2 regions of the Ruegeria sp. BJ5 genome follow, and region 2 is predicted to be linked to the other one. Evidence: riboswitches for the same ligand, from Rfam matches in the RefSeq annotation. Region 2 holds a riboswitch; the other holds the start of a gene.

Evidence for each region. Region 2 has a riboswitch for cobalamin ahead of ACR0NY_RS05575 (DUF1636 family protein). Riboswitches for the same ligand answer to the same signal wherever they lie in the genome.
Region 1: another riboswitch for cobalamin. It lies ahead of ACR0NY_RS10905 (hypothetical protein); the one in region 2 lies ahead of ACR0NY_RS05575 (DUF1636 family protein).

Annotation. Positions count from the first base shown of each region.
Region 1 is NZ_JBQFSH010000003.1:48,830-56,682, forward strand. Features, by position in the region: gene ACR0NY_RS10885 (bifunctional 2',3'-cyclic-nucleotide 2'-phosphodiesterase/3'-nucleotidase) at 1-560, shown strand, start outside; RNA gene ffs (signal recognition particle sRNA small type) at 600-698, shown strand; gene ACR0NY_RS10895 (alpha/beta hydrolase family protein) at 780-1,637, opposite strand; gene ACR0NY_RS10900 (TetR/AcrR family transcriptional regulator) at 1,761-2,294, shown strand; cobalamin riboswitch at 2,323-2,540, shown strand; gene ACR0NY_RS10905 (hypothetical protein) at 2,627-3,034, shown strand; gene ACR0NY_RS10910 (protein-tyrosine phosphatase family protein) at 3,038-3,541, opposite strand; gene ACR0NY_RS10915 (DNA polymerase III subunit gamma/tau) at 3,664-5,451, shown strand; gene ACR0NY_RS10920 (YbaB/EbfC family nucleoid-associated protein) at 5,538-5,882, shown strand; gene recR (recombination mediator RecR) at 5,929-6,522, shown strand; gene ACR0NY_RS10930 (lactoylglutathione lyase family protein) at 6,594-7,091, opposite strand; gene ACR0NY_RS10935 (hypothetical protein) at 7,288-7,776, shown strand; gene ACR0NY_RS10940 (ribonuclease T2 family protein) at 7,773-7,853, opposite strand, start outside.
Region 2 is NZ_JBQFSH010000001.1:1,100,887-1,108,739, forward strand. Features, by position in the region: gene ACR0NY_RS05540 (cobyric acid synthase) at 1-110, shown strand, start outside; gene ACR0NY_RS05545 (hypothetical protein) at 114-932, opposite strand; gene ACR0NY_RS05550 (TolC family outer membrane protein) at 1,007-2,425, opposite strand; gene ACR0NY_RS05555 (protein-L-isoaspartate O-methyltransferase family protein) at 2,521-3,174, opposite strand; tRNA gene ACR0NY_RS05560 (tRNA-Cys) at 3,402-3,475, shown strand; gene ACR0NY_RS05565 (NAD(P)-dependent oxidoreductase) at 3,695-4,651, opposite strand; gene ACR0NY_RS05570 (LysR family transcriptional regulator) at 4,760-5,635, shown strand; cobalamin riboswitch at 5,708-5,912, shown strand; gene ACR0NY_RS05575 (DUF1636 family protein) at 5,994-6,377, shown strand; gene cobW (cobalamin biosynthesis protein CobW) at 6,380-7,435, shown strand; gene cobN (cobaltochelatase subunit CobN) at 7,442-7,853, shown strand, end outside.

The DNA of each region.
Region 1 (7,853 bases), on a different contig from region 2:
GCCGCCAGATCGCCGATTGGCTGGAGATGTCGGCTGCCCAATTCTCGCAACTTGGCGATAGCGACGAGCAGGTTCTGATCAACCCCGAGGGCACCGGGCACAATTTCGACGTGCTGCATGGGGTGACCTACAGGTTCGATCTGACGCAGCCCGCGCGATATGATTTGGGCGGCCAGTCGATCGACACGTCCCATTCCCGCCTGCGCGATCTTGCCTATCAGGGTCGCCCCGTCGATCCGGATGAACAATTCGTCGTTGCATCAAACAGCTACCGAGCCAATGGCGGCGGCAACTTTCCCGTCCCAGACCCGGCCCGGCTGATCCCGGTGCCGCCGCTGAGCCTCCAGGGAATCTTGCGCGACTACCTGGCGGGACGATTGGGTCCGGATCCGGTGGAAAACACCGCCCAAAGCTTTTCCTTTGTTCCGCAGGCGGGCCGGTCCGTGATTCTGAAGACCGGGCCACGCGCTGCAAACTACCTGCGCGAGCTCGACCACTTTGCAGCCACCACCGACGGGCAGGACGCGCGCGGGTTTCTTAGGGTACGCCTGTCTTTGTGACGGGTTGCCAAGCGGGTGCGTGATGCCTATATCGTCGGTCGAGAGGTTGGCGCGGGCAAGCGCCTCGCCAACCTGGTCAGGTCCGGAAGGAAGCAGCCACAACGAGCCCCGCTTGGGTCGATGTCCAACCTCTCACTTGACGCCGCGCCACGTATTCGGCCCGGTCAATCCAACCTCTGTATTTCGTCGTTGTTCCTGAAAACCGCGCTTGCGGGCGGGTCAGGCGATCAATCGCGGCCAAACGGCACTGCTGCGCCGGGCGAAGGCGCCGATATGACCGATTTCGGACAGTCCGAAATCCCTCGGCTCCAACAAATGCCGACGGGCGGTCGGACCATAGAGTTCAGCCAGCCGCCAGACGGCGGGCGGTGGCACAGTCTGGTCATCCTCGAACGCAATGATATCCGCCGTGGCGTTCGCCCGACTCCAATCCGCTTGGGGAAGCGTGTCTCCCAATTCGGGCAGATAGCTGGTGGGCGATGTACACCACTTGCGCCATTGCCAATAGACGCCCGCCGGCAAATCGGCTCCGAATCCCAGAAGTTTCCCCGGCAGGTACCCCAGAAGACGCACCAGAGGTGGCACGTGGCCATACCAGAACAAAGTCGCCAAGCCCTTGTAGGGCCACGGGTGATCGGCCACCGTCACCAAACCTGCGCACACACAGATCATCCGGTCGATCTGTTCGATTTCCGGTTGCAGCGGACCCAGCATTCCACCGACCGAATGCCCGATCACCCACAGTTTTGCCTGCGGGTATCGACGGCGCATCTCGGCACGCGCTGCGGGCATGTCGATCAGCGCCCAGTCCGCCATCGTGGCCTTCGAGTCTTTCAGCCGCCCGGTCAGCGAATGCTCGAAATCCCGGTAATCATATGTCAGGCAAGCCATACCGCGCTCGGCGGCCAGCCAGCGAGCAAAGTGCTGATAGTAGTCACGTGGCACTCCTGTTGCGCCGTTCAGCACAACAACGGTTTGCGGCTCGACCGCCGGAGTGTAAAGCCGCGCCGCCAGCTGGGTCTGGCCCGACGGAAACTTAAAGTCTTCCACGTCAACCGCGTGCTGCGAATCCAACATCTTTGCCTCCAAACACTCTGGACCGATCGGTCTAATACTTTGTGTCTGGACCAATTGGTCTAGGCCTGTCAATATTTGGCCTGCATGACCCAACGTCCACCAAACACCAAAGATCGCCTGATCGTGACTGCCGCCCGACTGTTCCAGCGCTCGGGCTATAACGGTGTCGGTCTGGCGGAATTGCTGGCCGAAGCGCAAGCCCCCAAGGGTTCGCTTTATCACCATTTTCCAAAGGGCAAGCCGGATCTGGCCCTGGCGGCGGCCAGTTGGGCCTCGGACGGGATGTTGAGCATGATTGCTGCGGCATTCGACGACGCCGCGGATTTTCGCGACGGGGTCACCACCCTGTGCCACAAGATCGCGAAGCTGTTCGACACCTCGGCCCAATGGGAGACCTGCCCGATCGCCGCCACCCTGTTCGAAAGCCCCGACAACCGCGCGTTTCGGGAACATGCCGACCGTCTGTATGAAAGCTGGATCATCGAAGTTCGAAACCACGCCGCGCGGTTCGGAGTTTCCGACCCTGAAAATGCTGCGGACACCCTGTTCATCGTGATGCAAGGCGGCTGGCAATTGGCCCGTGCCCGCAGGGATTCGAATGTGCTGCGCAGACTGCCTGATCTGTTCCCTTGGGACTCACTCCGGCAACCGGGCTGAAACCGTCTTGACTCGATCCCGGATACACCGCTAGCGATGAGGGGATGGTTCCCGTGCCGTTTCGGTCCGGGATGAAAAGGGAACACGGTGCGGTCCAACCCGGAACTCCGGAGCGGACCAAGGCCGCGACTGCCCCCGCAACTGTAGGCGGAGAGCGATGCCTAAATACCACTGACCGCAAGGTTGGGAAGGTCGGCAAAGCAAAGACCCGCAAGTCAGGAGACCTGCCATCAAACGTGAAACCGAAACTCGGACGGGGTGTCCGGGCAGGGTCTGGCCTTGAAACCGGCGTCTGTCCAAATCCACCTCGCCCAGCGCGCGGAGGGCGCAACATGATTTGGAAGACCGATACCCATGAATTCGCGGCAACCATCTGCCAGCGCACCGGAAAGACCTGCCCGGCATTGGCGCGCATGGCACGGGCCATCGCGCAGGCAATGGCGACGGCGCAGGCCGCTACATCCCCCGACTTCCAAGTGGAAGGCAGTAGCGAACTGGCCCATTGCGAACATGGCTGCACGGCGCGGTTCGATGCACGTCCCGAACGGATCCGCGTGTATTGCGGAGCGGCCGCCGACACACCGTCCGACTGCCTTGATACCTACGCCGACATGCTGTTTGACGACCAGAGCGACGCCCTGCCTGCGCAGGTCATCAGTGATCGACCCTGTGCGATGCTGCAGGCCACGGCGATCATGCCCGTGGTCAGGGCCGAGCGCGAGTTCCGCGCAACCGCCTGAAGGTCAGGTCGCCAGTGCCTCGCGCGCCGGGGCGACGGCCCAGTCCATCTGAGCATCAGTCTCGACCGCGCAGGGGCGTACGGCCCGCAGGCGTTTCAGGGCCTGTTCCGGCTGCTCGCCGCTCTCGATCATCAAGCGCAGAACAACCATGCCAGACCGCCCACAACCGCCCCGGCAGTGGACCAGTACCCGCCCGCCGCCCGACAGCGCATGGCGGGCGGCGGCGCTGACTTCGGGCCAGCGGCCGGATATCTCGGTCGACGGCGCCGAGAAGTCGGCGACCGGCAGATGCGCCCACCGACAGGCGCGCCGATGAATGTCACAGCCCAATTCGCCTGCACCCACAGAAACCAGTTCGGCAAGGGTTGTCATCGAAATCACCAGCCCCGGCGCCCAGGCTGAAATCAGGTCCAGGTCTCCTTCATAGTCGCCGCCACCGCCGGGAACCGAGGTCAGGGCCAGCGTGCCGCCACCCACCTGCAATGCATGAACCACAAGATTTGTCATCAGACGTTCCCCCCGAAACTGGCTGATTGAACTTGATCCGCGCAGTATGCCTCACACGGCGCGCTCGCCAAAGCGAAAAACCTGCACCGGCGCTGTGGACGCGGGGCACCGGGAACTCTACCCTGCATCGTCAGTACGAATCCGTCAGAGCAGACATGACCACACAGTCCAGCCCCGCCTATCAGGTTCTCGCCCGAAAATACCGCCCGGAAACCTTTGCCGATCTGGTCGGTCAGGATGCCATGGTGCGCACGCTGAAAAACGCGTTCGAGGCGGACCGGATCGCGCAGGCCTTCATCATGACCGGCATCCGCGGCACCGGCAAGACGACCACGGCCCGGATCATCGCCAAGGGCATGAACTGCATCGGCCCCGACGGCAATGGCGGCCCAACGACCGAACCCTGCGGCCAGTGCGAGCATTGCGTGGCCATCATGGAAGGTCGCCATGTGGACGTGCTGGAAATGGACGCCGCCAGCCGAACCGGCGTGGGCGACATCCGCGAGATCATCGACAGCGTGCGCTATCGCGCCGCCAGCGCGCGCTACAAGATCTACATCATCGACGAAGTCCACATGCTGTCGACCAGCGCGTTCAACGCGCTGCTGAAAACGCTGGAAGAGCCGCCCGAGCATGTGAAATTCATCTTCGCCACGACCGAGATCCGCAAGGTTCCGGTCACCGTGCTGTCGCGCTGCCAACGGTTCGACCTGCGCCGGATTGAGCCCGAGGTGATGATCGGCCTGCTGCGCAAGATCGCCACCGCCGAAGGCGCGGAAATCTCGGATGACGCGCTGGCCCTGATCACCCGCGCCGCCGAAGGCTCGGCCCGGGATGCGACCTCGCTGCTGGATCAGGCGATCAGTCATGGCGCCGGCGAAACCACTGCCGACCAGGTGCGCGCAATGCTGGGACTGGCCGACCGGGGCCGTGTGCTGGACCTGATGGACATGATCCTGCGCGGCGATGCGGCCGGGGCCCTGACCGAACTGGGTGCGCAATATGCCGAAGGCGCCGACCCGCTGGCGGTGCTGCGCGATCTGGCAGAAATCACGCATTGGGTCTCGGTGGTGAAGATCACCCCTGACGCGGCCGAAGACCCGACCGTCTCACCAGACGAGCGCACCCGCGGCCAGCAGATGGCCGAGGCGCTGCCGATGCGGGTGCTGACCCGGATGTGGCAGATGCTGCTGAAGGCGCTCGAGGAAGTCTCGGCCGCCCCCAACGCCATGATGGCCGCGGAAATGGCGGTGATCCGCCTGACCCATGTGGCCGATCTGCCCAGCCCGGAAGAGTTGATCAAACGCCTTCAGGACAGCCCTCCGCCGCCCGTCGGCGGGCCGGGGGGCGGCGTTCCGGTTGCCGGCAACACCGCCCCGCCCGTGACCGCGACGGCCTCGGCCCATGCGCCGGCCCCGCGCGGTGTGGGCGGCGCGCCCACGGCGGCGTTGGCTCAGGACGTGCAGACCGCGCTGGCGCGTTATCCAACGTTTGAGCATGTGGTCGAGCTGATCCGCGCCAACCGCGACGTGAAACTGCTGGTCGAGGTCGAGAACGGCGTCCGCCTTGTCTCGTACCAGCCGGGCCGGATCGAGTTCACGCCCACCGAAAAGGCGCCCACCGACCTGGCCGCGCGGCTCGGGTCCGCGCTGCAGCGCTGGACCGGCAATCGCTGGGCGGTCTCGATCGTCTCGGACGGGGACGCGCCCACCATCGCCGAACTGCGCGACGCGGCCGAGCTGGCGCTGAAGGCCAAGGCCGAAGAGCACCCTTTGGTGCAGGCGGTTCTGACACAGTTCCCCAAGGCCCGCATCACCCGGATTGAAACACCCGAGGACCGTGCGGCCAAGGTCGAAACCGAAGCCCTGCCCGAGGTCGAAGACGAATGGGACCCGTTCGAAGAAGACTGATCATCCGCGCAGAAGGCGCGCTGCCCTTGTGAAGGACGCAGACGGCCCGTATTTAGGCCGCAAATCGAATGACAGGAGACATACAGATGCTCAAAGGACTCGGCGGTCTGGGCGACATGGCCAAGATGATGAAATCCGCGCAGGAACTGCAGACCAAGATGGCGCAGATGCAGGAAGAGCTGAACACCATCATGGTCGTCGGCGAATCCGGCGCGGGCCTGGTCAAGGCCACGGCCTCGGCCAAGGGCGAACTGAAAGGTCTGGACATCGACCCCTCGATTTTCAACAGCGACGACAAGGAAGTGGTCGAGGACCTGATCCTGGCCGCAATCAAGGACGCGCAGACCAAAGCCGCCGAGCGGTCGCAGGAAGAAATGGCCAAGCTGACCGAAAGCATGGGCCTGCCGGCGGACATCAAGCTGCCGTTCTGATCTTCGCCCCTCAAACCCCCGCCGCCAAAGCCACGCAGGACAGGCCATGAGTTCGAACAGTGACATCGACGCCCTGATCGATCTGATGGCCAAGCTGCCGGGGCTGGGACCGCGCTCGGCCCGGCGGGCGGTGCTGCACCTGATCCGCAAACGCGCCCTGCTGCTGACGCCGTTGTCGGACGCCATGCAGCAGGTCGCCGCCACCGCACGCGAATGCCTGAACTGCGGCAACGTGGGCACCACCGACATCTGCGACATCTGCAATTCCGAAGACCGCGCCACCGGAGAGCTGTGCGTGGTCGAAGACGTGGCCGACCTGTGGGCGATGGAACGCGCGGGCGTGTTCAAAGGCCGCTACCATGTGCTGGGCGGAACGCTCTCGGCGCTGGACGGCGTCGGCCCGGAAGACCTGCGCATCCCCCGCCTACGCGACCGCGTCACCGCCGAAAACATCACGGAAGTAATCCTGGCCCTGAACGCGACCGTCGACGGGCAGACCACGGCCCATTACATCGCAGATCAGTTGGAAGGACAGGTCCGCCTGACCTCGCTGGCGCAGGGCGTGCCGATCGGGGGCGAGTTGGACTATCTGGATGACGGGACCATCACCGCAGCGCTGCGGGCGCGGAAAGAACTGTAGCCGCCGCGTGCTGCCTGCAAGCAGCACGCTCTCGCCCCTCCTCGATTGCAAGGTACCACTTTACCCATCGGTCAGGTGTAGGCACCCGACGAGTAGGTCAATTCATAGGAATGGCTGTAGATCTCGAAGACTATCCCAAACGGATCCTCGACATAGACCATGCGGTAGGGTTTCTCGCCGGGGTAGTAGTATCGGATAGGCATGCGTTGTTTCCCGCCGGCCGCCACGATTTTTTCCACCAAGCCTTCGACATCAGGATCCTGGACGCAGAAATGGAACGTCCCGTTCCTGCGAAAGTCGATGTTGTTTTCCGGCGCGTAGTTTCCATCAAACTCAAAAAGCTCGATCCCGATACGATCGGCGGTCGCCAGATGCGCGATACGCAGTTTTTTCCAATTCGGGCCAAACACGTCCGTGCACATCACGCCGATGTCCGTGTCATCCTCGACCACGTCGGTTGGCGGCATGATCACGTAAAATCCCAAAACCTCGGAATAGAATTTCACGGCTTCGTCCACGTTCGGGACGGACAACCCGATGTGAGAGAATGTTCTTGGATGTTGAGGCATGGCTTGCTCCTTGGTCTATTGGGCAAGACGTATTTTGCAACGTCCTTGTTTCAAGCGCCCGCCCCACAAGGCAAAGCCGTGTTGTTCCATGCACATAGATCATCATGCACTGCTGCCGAGGCCTAGAATGATCTTTCCGTCGACCCCCCACCGTGTACTATGCCCTAGCCTGACCCATTTGATATCGGAACCCGCCATGAAACGCCTTCTCGCCCTGACCTTCGCCGCCTTCACCGCCACTTCCGCGTGGTCACAGCAACTGGTCGACAAGGGGTTCGTCGAAGGCTGGAACATCATGATGGACCCCAATCTGGGCAACGGCTGTCTGATCCAGACAGTGTATCAGGACCTGTCCGTGGTGCGCCTGGGCTATGATGCTCTGGACAATCGGGGCTATTTCACCGTTTTCCACAAGGGGTGGGGCAACATCGAGCCCGGCAAATCCTATCCGATCCGGTTCGAGCTGGACGGCAAGAGCTTTGACGCCACAGCCATCGGGTTCAAGCAGGATCGGGTGCCCGGTGCGACCGTTTTCTTCACCGACCGGAACTTTGTTGCGGCCATCGCCCAGAACAAGACGATGACGATCTACAACCCCGCAGGCGAGCGGGTTTTGGCGATCGATCTGAAGGGCACCGCCAAGGCATTGGACTATGCGCGGGACTGCCAGAACAAGAAGCTCTAGCGAATCGGATCGAACAACGCATCCGAAGCGGTGCAGTCCCGGATCACGTCCCGCCCACAGGGCACCGGGTCCAGATC
Region 2 (7,853 bases):
CATACGAAGACAGTGTTGAGCAAACGTTGGAGGCTTTGGCCGACCACCTCGAACAGCATATGGACCTTGATGCCCTGCTGTCACTGGCAGCCGAGCCTCGGTTCGGCTGAGGGTCAATCCAAATTCTGAGCGGCCAAAGCGCGGTTGATCTCGCGCCGCACCAGCTTGCGAATGTTGCGGGTGATACGTTCACCCAGCGCGCCCTGCAGTTCCTGACGGACGATGTCTGCGATCAACTCGCGCAATTCGTCTTCATCCATCGTGCCGGTCGCCATCGCCGGCGCTTCCTGATCCAGCTCGACTTCGGCCTCTGAGGCATCCCGGTTGTCCCGAATAAACGTGGCAGGCGTTGTTTCCTCGTCGCTGTCAGCGTTCATCTCAGCTTCGGACTCAGCCGCATCCTTCGACGTCGAAAACCCGGTGTCCGTGGCCCAACTGACCTTGTCGGTGCGCGTGCCGGAATAAGCGTCGTCGCTTTCGCCGTCGGGCTCCCACTGATCTTCGGTCCGCGCAATCGCAGCCTCGAGAGCCGCGATCTTGGCGCTCAGGCTTCCGGCCAGATCCCTACGGCCTTCGCGATCATCCGAAGACTCACCGCCAATGTCGTTGATTGCCGGGGTTCCGGGGCGAACGATATCGCAAGACCGCAACCGCATAGGTTGTGACAGGTCGTTGGCCGGGCGGAACGCCTCGACATTCGCAGCATGATGCGAGGCCGCCTCAGCCGAGATCTTTTGGGCCAGTTTCAAAGGTGCTTTTGGATCCTCGGCCGGTGTGCCAACCCGCAGGGCATCCGTCAAAACCAGTCGGCCCGGCTTGCGGGCCGCAGTCGCTTTGATCAGGTTCGGGACCTTGCGCCCTTCTTCGCTGACCAAACGCTTGATCGACGACAATACGTCTTCGACACCTGCTTTGACACTGCTATCTGTCATTGTTCTCTACCGCTCTGACCTTTTGGACCAGTGTATCCAATCCGGTCGAACCTAACAACAGATAGTGTGGCTGATCACTCGCGCCGCAAAGCTTTGAGAACTCGATCCAGGTCGCGGCTTTGCTTGCTGATCTGTGCTGGCGCTTTTTTGACCAGGTTGTAGTAGAGCGTCGGGTCGTAAATCTGGACTGCCAGTCCAAGGCGCTCGGCGGTCAACAGACCTTGCGCCTGCAACAGCTGATAGGCAGCCAGAGACCGTTCCGTCCGCGAGGCAACTTCGGCCAATTGTGCGTCCAGCAAATCCTGCTGAGCGGTCAGAACGTCCAGTGTGGTCCGAGCCCCCAAGGTGGCCTCCTCGCGAATCCCGTCAAAGGCGACCTGCGATGCGCGTACCCGTTCGACGGATGCCCGCAGGCTGGCAGTGGCCGTTTCAAAGCGCACATAGGCGTCCGTCACACCCTGAGTGATGTCTTTCTGCACATTCAGGAGATTGGCACGCGATGCGTCCCGCTGAGCCATTGCGCGGCGCACGTTGGCCGCCAATCGGCCACCGGCATAGATGGGCTGATTGAAATTCAACGAGATGGACGCATCGTTGGTATAGTCGTCGTTGTCATAGCTTTCCGTGATCCCCGCGTCCGCGTTCAGGCTTACATTCGGACCCAGGCCCGCGCGCTGCTGTTGCACGGTCAGATCCAAGGCACGCACCTGATGCTGCGCCGAAAGGATTGCCGGGTGGTTTCTTTGTGCCAGGCTGATGGCCTCGGCCAAAGAACCGGGCAGCTTCGGCAGACGCGGCTGGCCCGCAGTACGGCCCGGCTGTTTGCCGACGGCGTTCACATATTCCGCTTGGGCAGTGCTCAGGTCGCCTCGCGCATCGGCCAGATCAGCCTGCGAGCTTGCCAACTGCGCTTCGGACAGCGCGACGTCGGTCCGGGTGACCTCACCGACTTCAAAACGGTCCTGCGTGGCCCGCAGTTCCTCGCCTGAGAGATTGACGTTGTTCTGGCGAATCTGAACCGTTTCTTCCTGTAGCAGAACACTCAGATAAGCCGTCGTTGCGCGGAACAGAACCTGTTGCTCAATATCGATCAATGCTTGGCGAGTTGCCAGAACTGTTTCCTGAGCCGACTGTTTCCCGAGAATCGATGCACCGCCGTCATAGACCAGCTGGCTCAGCGTGAGTCCCGAGAAGAAGCGCGACGGTTCGACCGTCGACACCACTGTTCCGGCGCGAGACTTGGCATAATCCTGGCTGACACGGACGGTCCAGTTGATGATCGGGCGCAGGGCCGACAACGCGATTGCAACGTCTTCATCGGCTGCGCGCAGCAAGGCGCGGTTCTGTTCCAACAGCCCGCTTGTGTTGTATGCACCGATGAACGCGTCGGTCAGATTGTCCGCCAAAACCGAGCGCCCCGGTATCACGCTCAGCGCGATTCCCGCCGTCAGAGCGACTGCCTTGACCAGCTTCCCTCCAGCCGTTCCAAGCATACCCAAATCCTCTCAAATCAAAATAACGCAAGCCCGTAGGCAGTTTGCGCCTTTGTTTTCAACTAATCAAGGGACCGCGGAAAACCGCTGATCGACTATAGCGAAAATGCACACTCGGCCGAAAACGCCGGCAGTACCGGGGCGTTTGCGTTGAAGCCATGACGCCATGTCACCCGCCCATCGGACTTTCGACCAATGCGAACGGTGCCCAGGTTGCCTTCGACGAACAGGCAAGCGATGCGGCCATGATCTTTCAGTTGATCGAGCAGGGCATCGGGCAGACGTTCCACACCGCCCTGGATGATGATGACATCATAGGGGCCATGCTCGGCCGCCCCCTGCTCCAAAGGTCCGACATGAATGATCGCGTTGTCGATATCCGCCTCCATCAGGCGGGACTGCGCGTCGGCTGCGTTGGCCTCGTCATCCTCGACGCCCACCACAAGCTGCGCCATGTTCGCGGCGACGGCGGTCGAGTATCCGAACGCCGGGGCGATATCCAGAACCACCTCGTCATTCGAAATATTCAATGCATCCAGCATCTTCGCCAGAGTCCTCGGCTCCAGCAGGCAGCGCCCGTTTCCCAGATCGATCAGGTCGCCAGCATAGGCCACTTCGCGACTGGCATCCGGCACGAAGTTCTCGCGCTGGACCTTCAGCATTGAATCGATGATCGGGAATTTGGTGACATCAGAGGGCCTGACCTGAGTGTCTACCATCGTGTGGCGTCGGGCTGCGAAATCCGTCATGTGACCGCTCGTATATTTCCCATGGTTGCTCGGCTTTTGCCACATCCGATCCCGCCCGGCAACGGCCAGCCCGGCAAAAATTGCAGGCCGCGACAAAAGTTGCCACTGCGCTGACCGGCCATCCAACGCCATGGCCGGCGGAAATTTCAGCAACCCTCTGGACGTTGTTCTGGAAAGCTGCTAGAACCGCGTCTGCACCACGTCAAGTAATTGAAATTGCTTGAAAAGGCGAGTTGGCGGAGTGGTGACGCAGCGGATTGCAAATCCGTGTACACCGGTTCGATTCCGGTACTCGCCTCCAACTTTTTAGCCTCGCACTGCATCGCTGCTCTCTGGTCCTAATAATAGTCGACTGGAACAGTTTGTTGATACGAAACGCCAAAATACGTGCGGAGATGGTTAGCCCAGCCGAGCTAACCAGTAACTATCGGGCAAGGGTTTAGTCAGCGCAGGAGCACCACCTACGCACTCGATCCATGCAAGACACCTCCGAAACCGCGCGTTTGCGCTGACCGTCCGATCAGACCGCGCTTCTACCTTGCGGAATCACCTCGTACCCCGGCTCTTCCGGTTCATCGTCCTGCATCTCGGCCGGAAAACCGGGCGCGGTAATGCTCAGCCCGGTTGCATCCTCGAGCCGCCGAATGATGTTAGGCGACAGCTCGCGCTCGCCATAGCGGGCGATGGCGTCGTCGAAAATCTTGATCATCAACGGGTTCATCTCCAAAGGCACGCCGGCGCGGTCGGCGACCTCCTGGAACAGACCGATATCCTTTTTCACCAGGTCCATGGTGAAGGAAATATCACGCGAGCCGTTCAGGATCACCTGGCTTTCGGTCTCATGCACGAAAGACGTGCCGGACGAGATCTTGATCGCCTCATAGGTGGTGTTCAGATCCATCCCGGCGGCCGTGGCGGTCACCAGCGCCTCGGCGCAGGTAATCAGGTTGGCGGTGGCCAGATAGTTGGTTAGCACCTTCAGAACCGAGGCCGTGCCCAGATCGCCGGTATGCAGAATACGCCGGCCCATCGTCGTCAGGAACGGCAGAATCCGCTCGAACGTTGCCCGGTCGCAGCCCGCGAAGATCGAGATATTGCCCGTGGCCGCCCGGTGGCACCCGCCCGAAACCGGGCAGTCCACCGCCGCCCCGCCGCGCTCGATCACCATGGCCCCCAGGCGTTTGACCTCGGCCTCGTCAGTGGTGGACATCTCCATCCAGATCTTGCCGTGGGTCACCTCGGGCAGCATCTGCTGCATCACCGCGTCCGAGGCAGCGGGCGACGGCAGGCAGGTGATGACCGCATCGCAATCGCGCATCATCTGCGCCGGGCTTTCACCGGCTTTTGCCCCCTTGGCGGCGAACTCCGCCACAAGATCGGGGTTAAGGTCGTATACCGTCAGGTCGATACCGTTGCGCAGCAGCGACCCCGACAGCTTGCCCCCCACATTGCCCAAACCGATGAACCCGACCTTCATGTTCTGCCCTCCTGCAGGCGCAATTTCGTTGGCCCGAGTATTTCCGTTGCCCACCGACAAAAGAAACGAATAAAAAGTCAGTTTAGATGCAAAAAATTTTGGTGCTGAATGGACCGCCTGCCCAATCCGGCCTGGCTGCGCAGCTTCGAGGCCGCTGCCCGCCACCTGAATTTCACAACCGCCGCGCAGGAACTGGGCCTGACGCAAACGGCGGTGTCGCTGCATATCCGCTCGCTCGAGGCGGACCTCGGGCAGCCGCTTTTTGCCCGCAACGCACGACACCTGTCGCTGACCGAGCTGGGCCAGTCCTATGCGCTGACCGTGCGCCGGGCGTTGTCGGATATCGCGCTATCCACCAACAGCTTGTTCGGCCCCGCCTCGCGACAGGCGTTGACCATCCGGGCGGCGATATCGTCGATGACCTACTGGATCGCGGCCGAGCTGCCCGCGTTCAGCGCGCAGCACCCCGAGATCCCCGTGCGGCTGGTGTCGCATATCTGGAACGACTCGGCCGCGCCTGCCGATGTGGACGTGGAAATCCGGCTGGGTTATGGCGACTGGCCCGGTGTTGCGGCCGACCGGCTGTGCTCGGAGCGGCTGGTGCCCATCTGCCGGGCGCAGGACCCGGCGCCAGACCTGCGCAACGGCCCGTTGATCCACATTCTGGGGTACGAGGACAACTGGGCGCGGTACTTCGAGGCGACGGACACCGACCTGCCCGACCGCCCCGCGCGGCATTCGGCGGATACGACCGTCACGGCGCTGCAACTGGTGATGGCCGGCGCGGGCTACGCCACCGTTCTGGAGCGGTTCGGGCGCAACGCGATCGCGCAGGGCGCGCCGATCCGGGTTGCAGGGCCGGCGATTCCCTTTGCCCAGTCGCACTACCTGATCCGCAGCGTCAGCGCGGCGCCTCCGTCCATCCCCGCCCAGTTGTTCCTCGCGTGGTTGCGCGACCGATTGGCCGGTGATGCCGCGGACTGACCCCGGCAAGTCGCTTTTTCGATCCGACGCAAAGCACTTGCCCCTGCGCGCTTGACAACCCCCCTGCCCGTACCGCATGTCGCTTGCGTTGGTGTCTGTGCAAACAGATGAAAAGGGAATGCGTCAGCGGTTTTCCGTCAAACGCAGCCGCCCCCGCGACCGTGACCGGAGAGGGTGCCCAAATGCCACTGGCCGCAGGCCGGGAAGGCGGGACATCCGACAGAGCACTGCTCTGACATCCGCAAGCCGGGAGACCTGCCAACGCCCGAAGACAAACCGGACGGGGTGTTCCGGTGTCGGGCCCATGTCCGCAACGTGGCCCGCGCATACCCCGTCCCCCGACAACCGAGTGATGGGGATGAGAGACGTGACCGAGACCACACCAGTCGAGCTGCTGGTCTGCACCACCTGCCGACGCGGGCTGCCCATCGAGGACGACGCCCAGCGCCCCGGCACGCTGCTGCACAAGGCGCTGGCCGCCGCCGACCTGCCCGAAGGCATCACCCTGAAGCCGGTCGAATGCCTGTCGAACTGCGACCAGGGCTGCTCGATCGTTCTGCGCGGCGGGCCGTCGCGCTGGACCTTCGTCTATGAGAACCTCAACGAATCCGACCATGTCGAGATCATCGTCGAAGGCGCCACCAAGTACCTAGCCGCCGATGATGGCCTTGTGAAATGGCGCGACCGCCCTGAACATTTCCGCAAGAACTGCGCCGCCCGCATTCCCCCGATTGGAGCCTGAGCATGAGCACCCTCGAAAAACTTCCCGTCACCGTCATCACCGGCTTTCTCGGCTCGGGCAAGACCACGCTGATCCGCCACCTGATGTCCGAGCCGCAGGGCAAGCGGCTGGCCGTGGTGGTCAACGAATTCGGCGACGTGGGCGTCGATGGCGAAATCCTGAAAAGCTGCGCCATCCCCGATTGCCCGGCGGAGAACATCATGGAACTGGCCAATGGCTGCATCTGCTGCACCGTGGCCGACGATTTCATCCCCACGATCGAGGCGCTGATGGCGCTGGACCCGCGCCCCGACCACATCCTGATCGAAACCAGCGGTCTGGCCCTGCCGAAACCGCTGCTCAAGGCGTTCGACTGGCCCGATATCCGCTCCAAGATCACCGTGGACGGCGTGATCGCGCTGGCCGATGCCGAGGCCGTGGCTGCAGGCCGTTTTGCCCCGAATGTCGCGGCAGTGGACGCCCAGCGCATGGCCGATGACTCGATCGACCACGAAACGCCCCTGTCCGAGGTGTTCGAAGATCAGATCTCGTGCGCCGACATCATCCTTCTGACCAAACCCGACCTGGCCGGCCCCGAAGGCGTGGCCAAGGCGCGCGAGGTCATCGCCGCCGAGGCGCCGCGCCCCCTGCCCGTAGTCGAGGTTGCCGAGGGCGCGGTGGACGTGCGCGTGGTGCTGGGACTGGAAGCCGCAGCCGAAGACGACATGGACGCCCGCCCCTCGCATCACGATGGCCATGACGACCACGAACATGACGATTTCGAAAGCATCGTTGTCGAACTGCCCGAACAGACCGACCCGGCGCAGTTGGTCGCCAAAATCGAGCGTCTGGCAAACGAGCTGAACATCCTGCGTGTTAAGGGCTATGCCGCCGTTCAGGGCAAGCCGATGCGCCTGCTGGTTCAGGCGGTCGGCGCGCGGGTGCGGCACCAGTATGACCGCCCGTGGAAGCCGGACGAGGAGCGCCGCTCGCGCCTTGTTGTCATCGCCGAGCATCACGACATCGACGAGGCTGCGATCCGCGGCATCCTGACGGGCGTCACCGAGGCCGCCGAGTAAGCACCGATGCACGTCGTCTTTCGCGAAAGCCACGGGCTCGAGGAAACCGAGACCCCGACCGATCTGGGCCAGAGCCCAGCGGATCTGGTGGTGCTGTCCTTTTCGGACAGCGATCTGGGTGCCTTCGCAGCCGGATGGCATCGCGGCGGCGGGCCCGAGGGGCGGATGCCCTCGTTGCGGCTGGCCAACCTGACGGCGCTGAAACACCCGCTGTCGGTCGATACCTATGTCGAACAGACGCTGGAGGGCGCCAAGGGCATCCTGATCCGGCTGATCGGCGGCGTGCCCTACTGGCCCTACGGGTTGCAGCAGGTGCTGGCGCTGGCGCAGGCCAAGGGCATCGCGCTGGCGGTTCTGCCCGCCGACGGGCGCGAGGATACGCGGTTGGACGATTATTCCACCCTGCCGGTCTCGACCC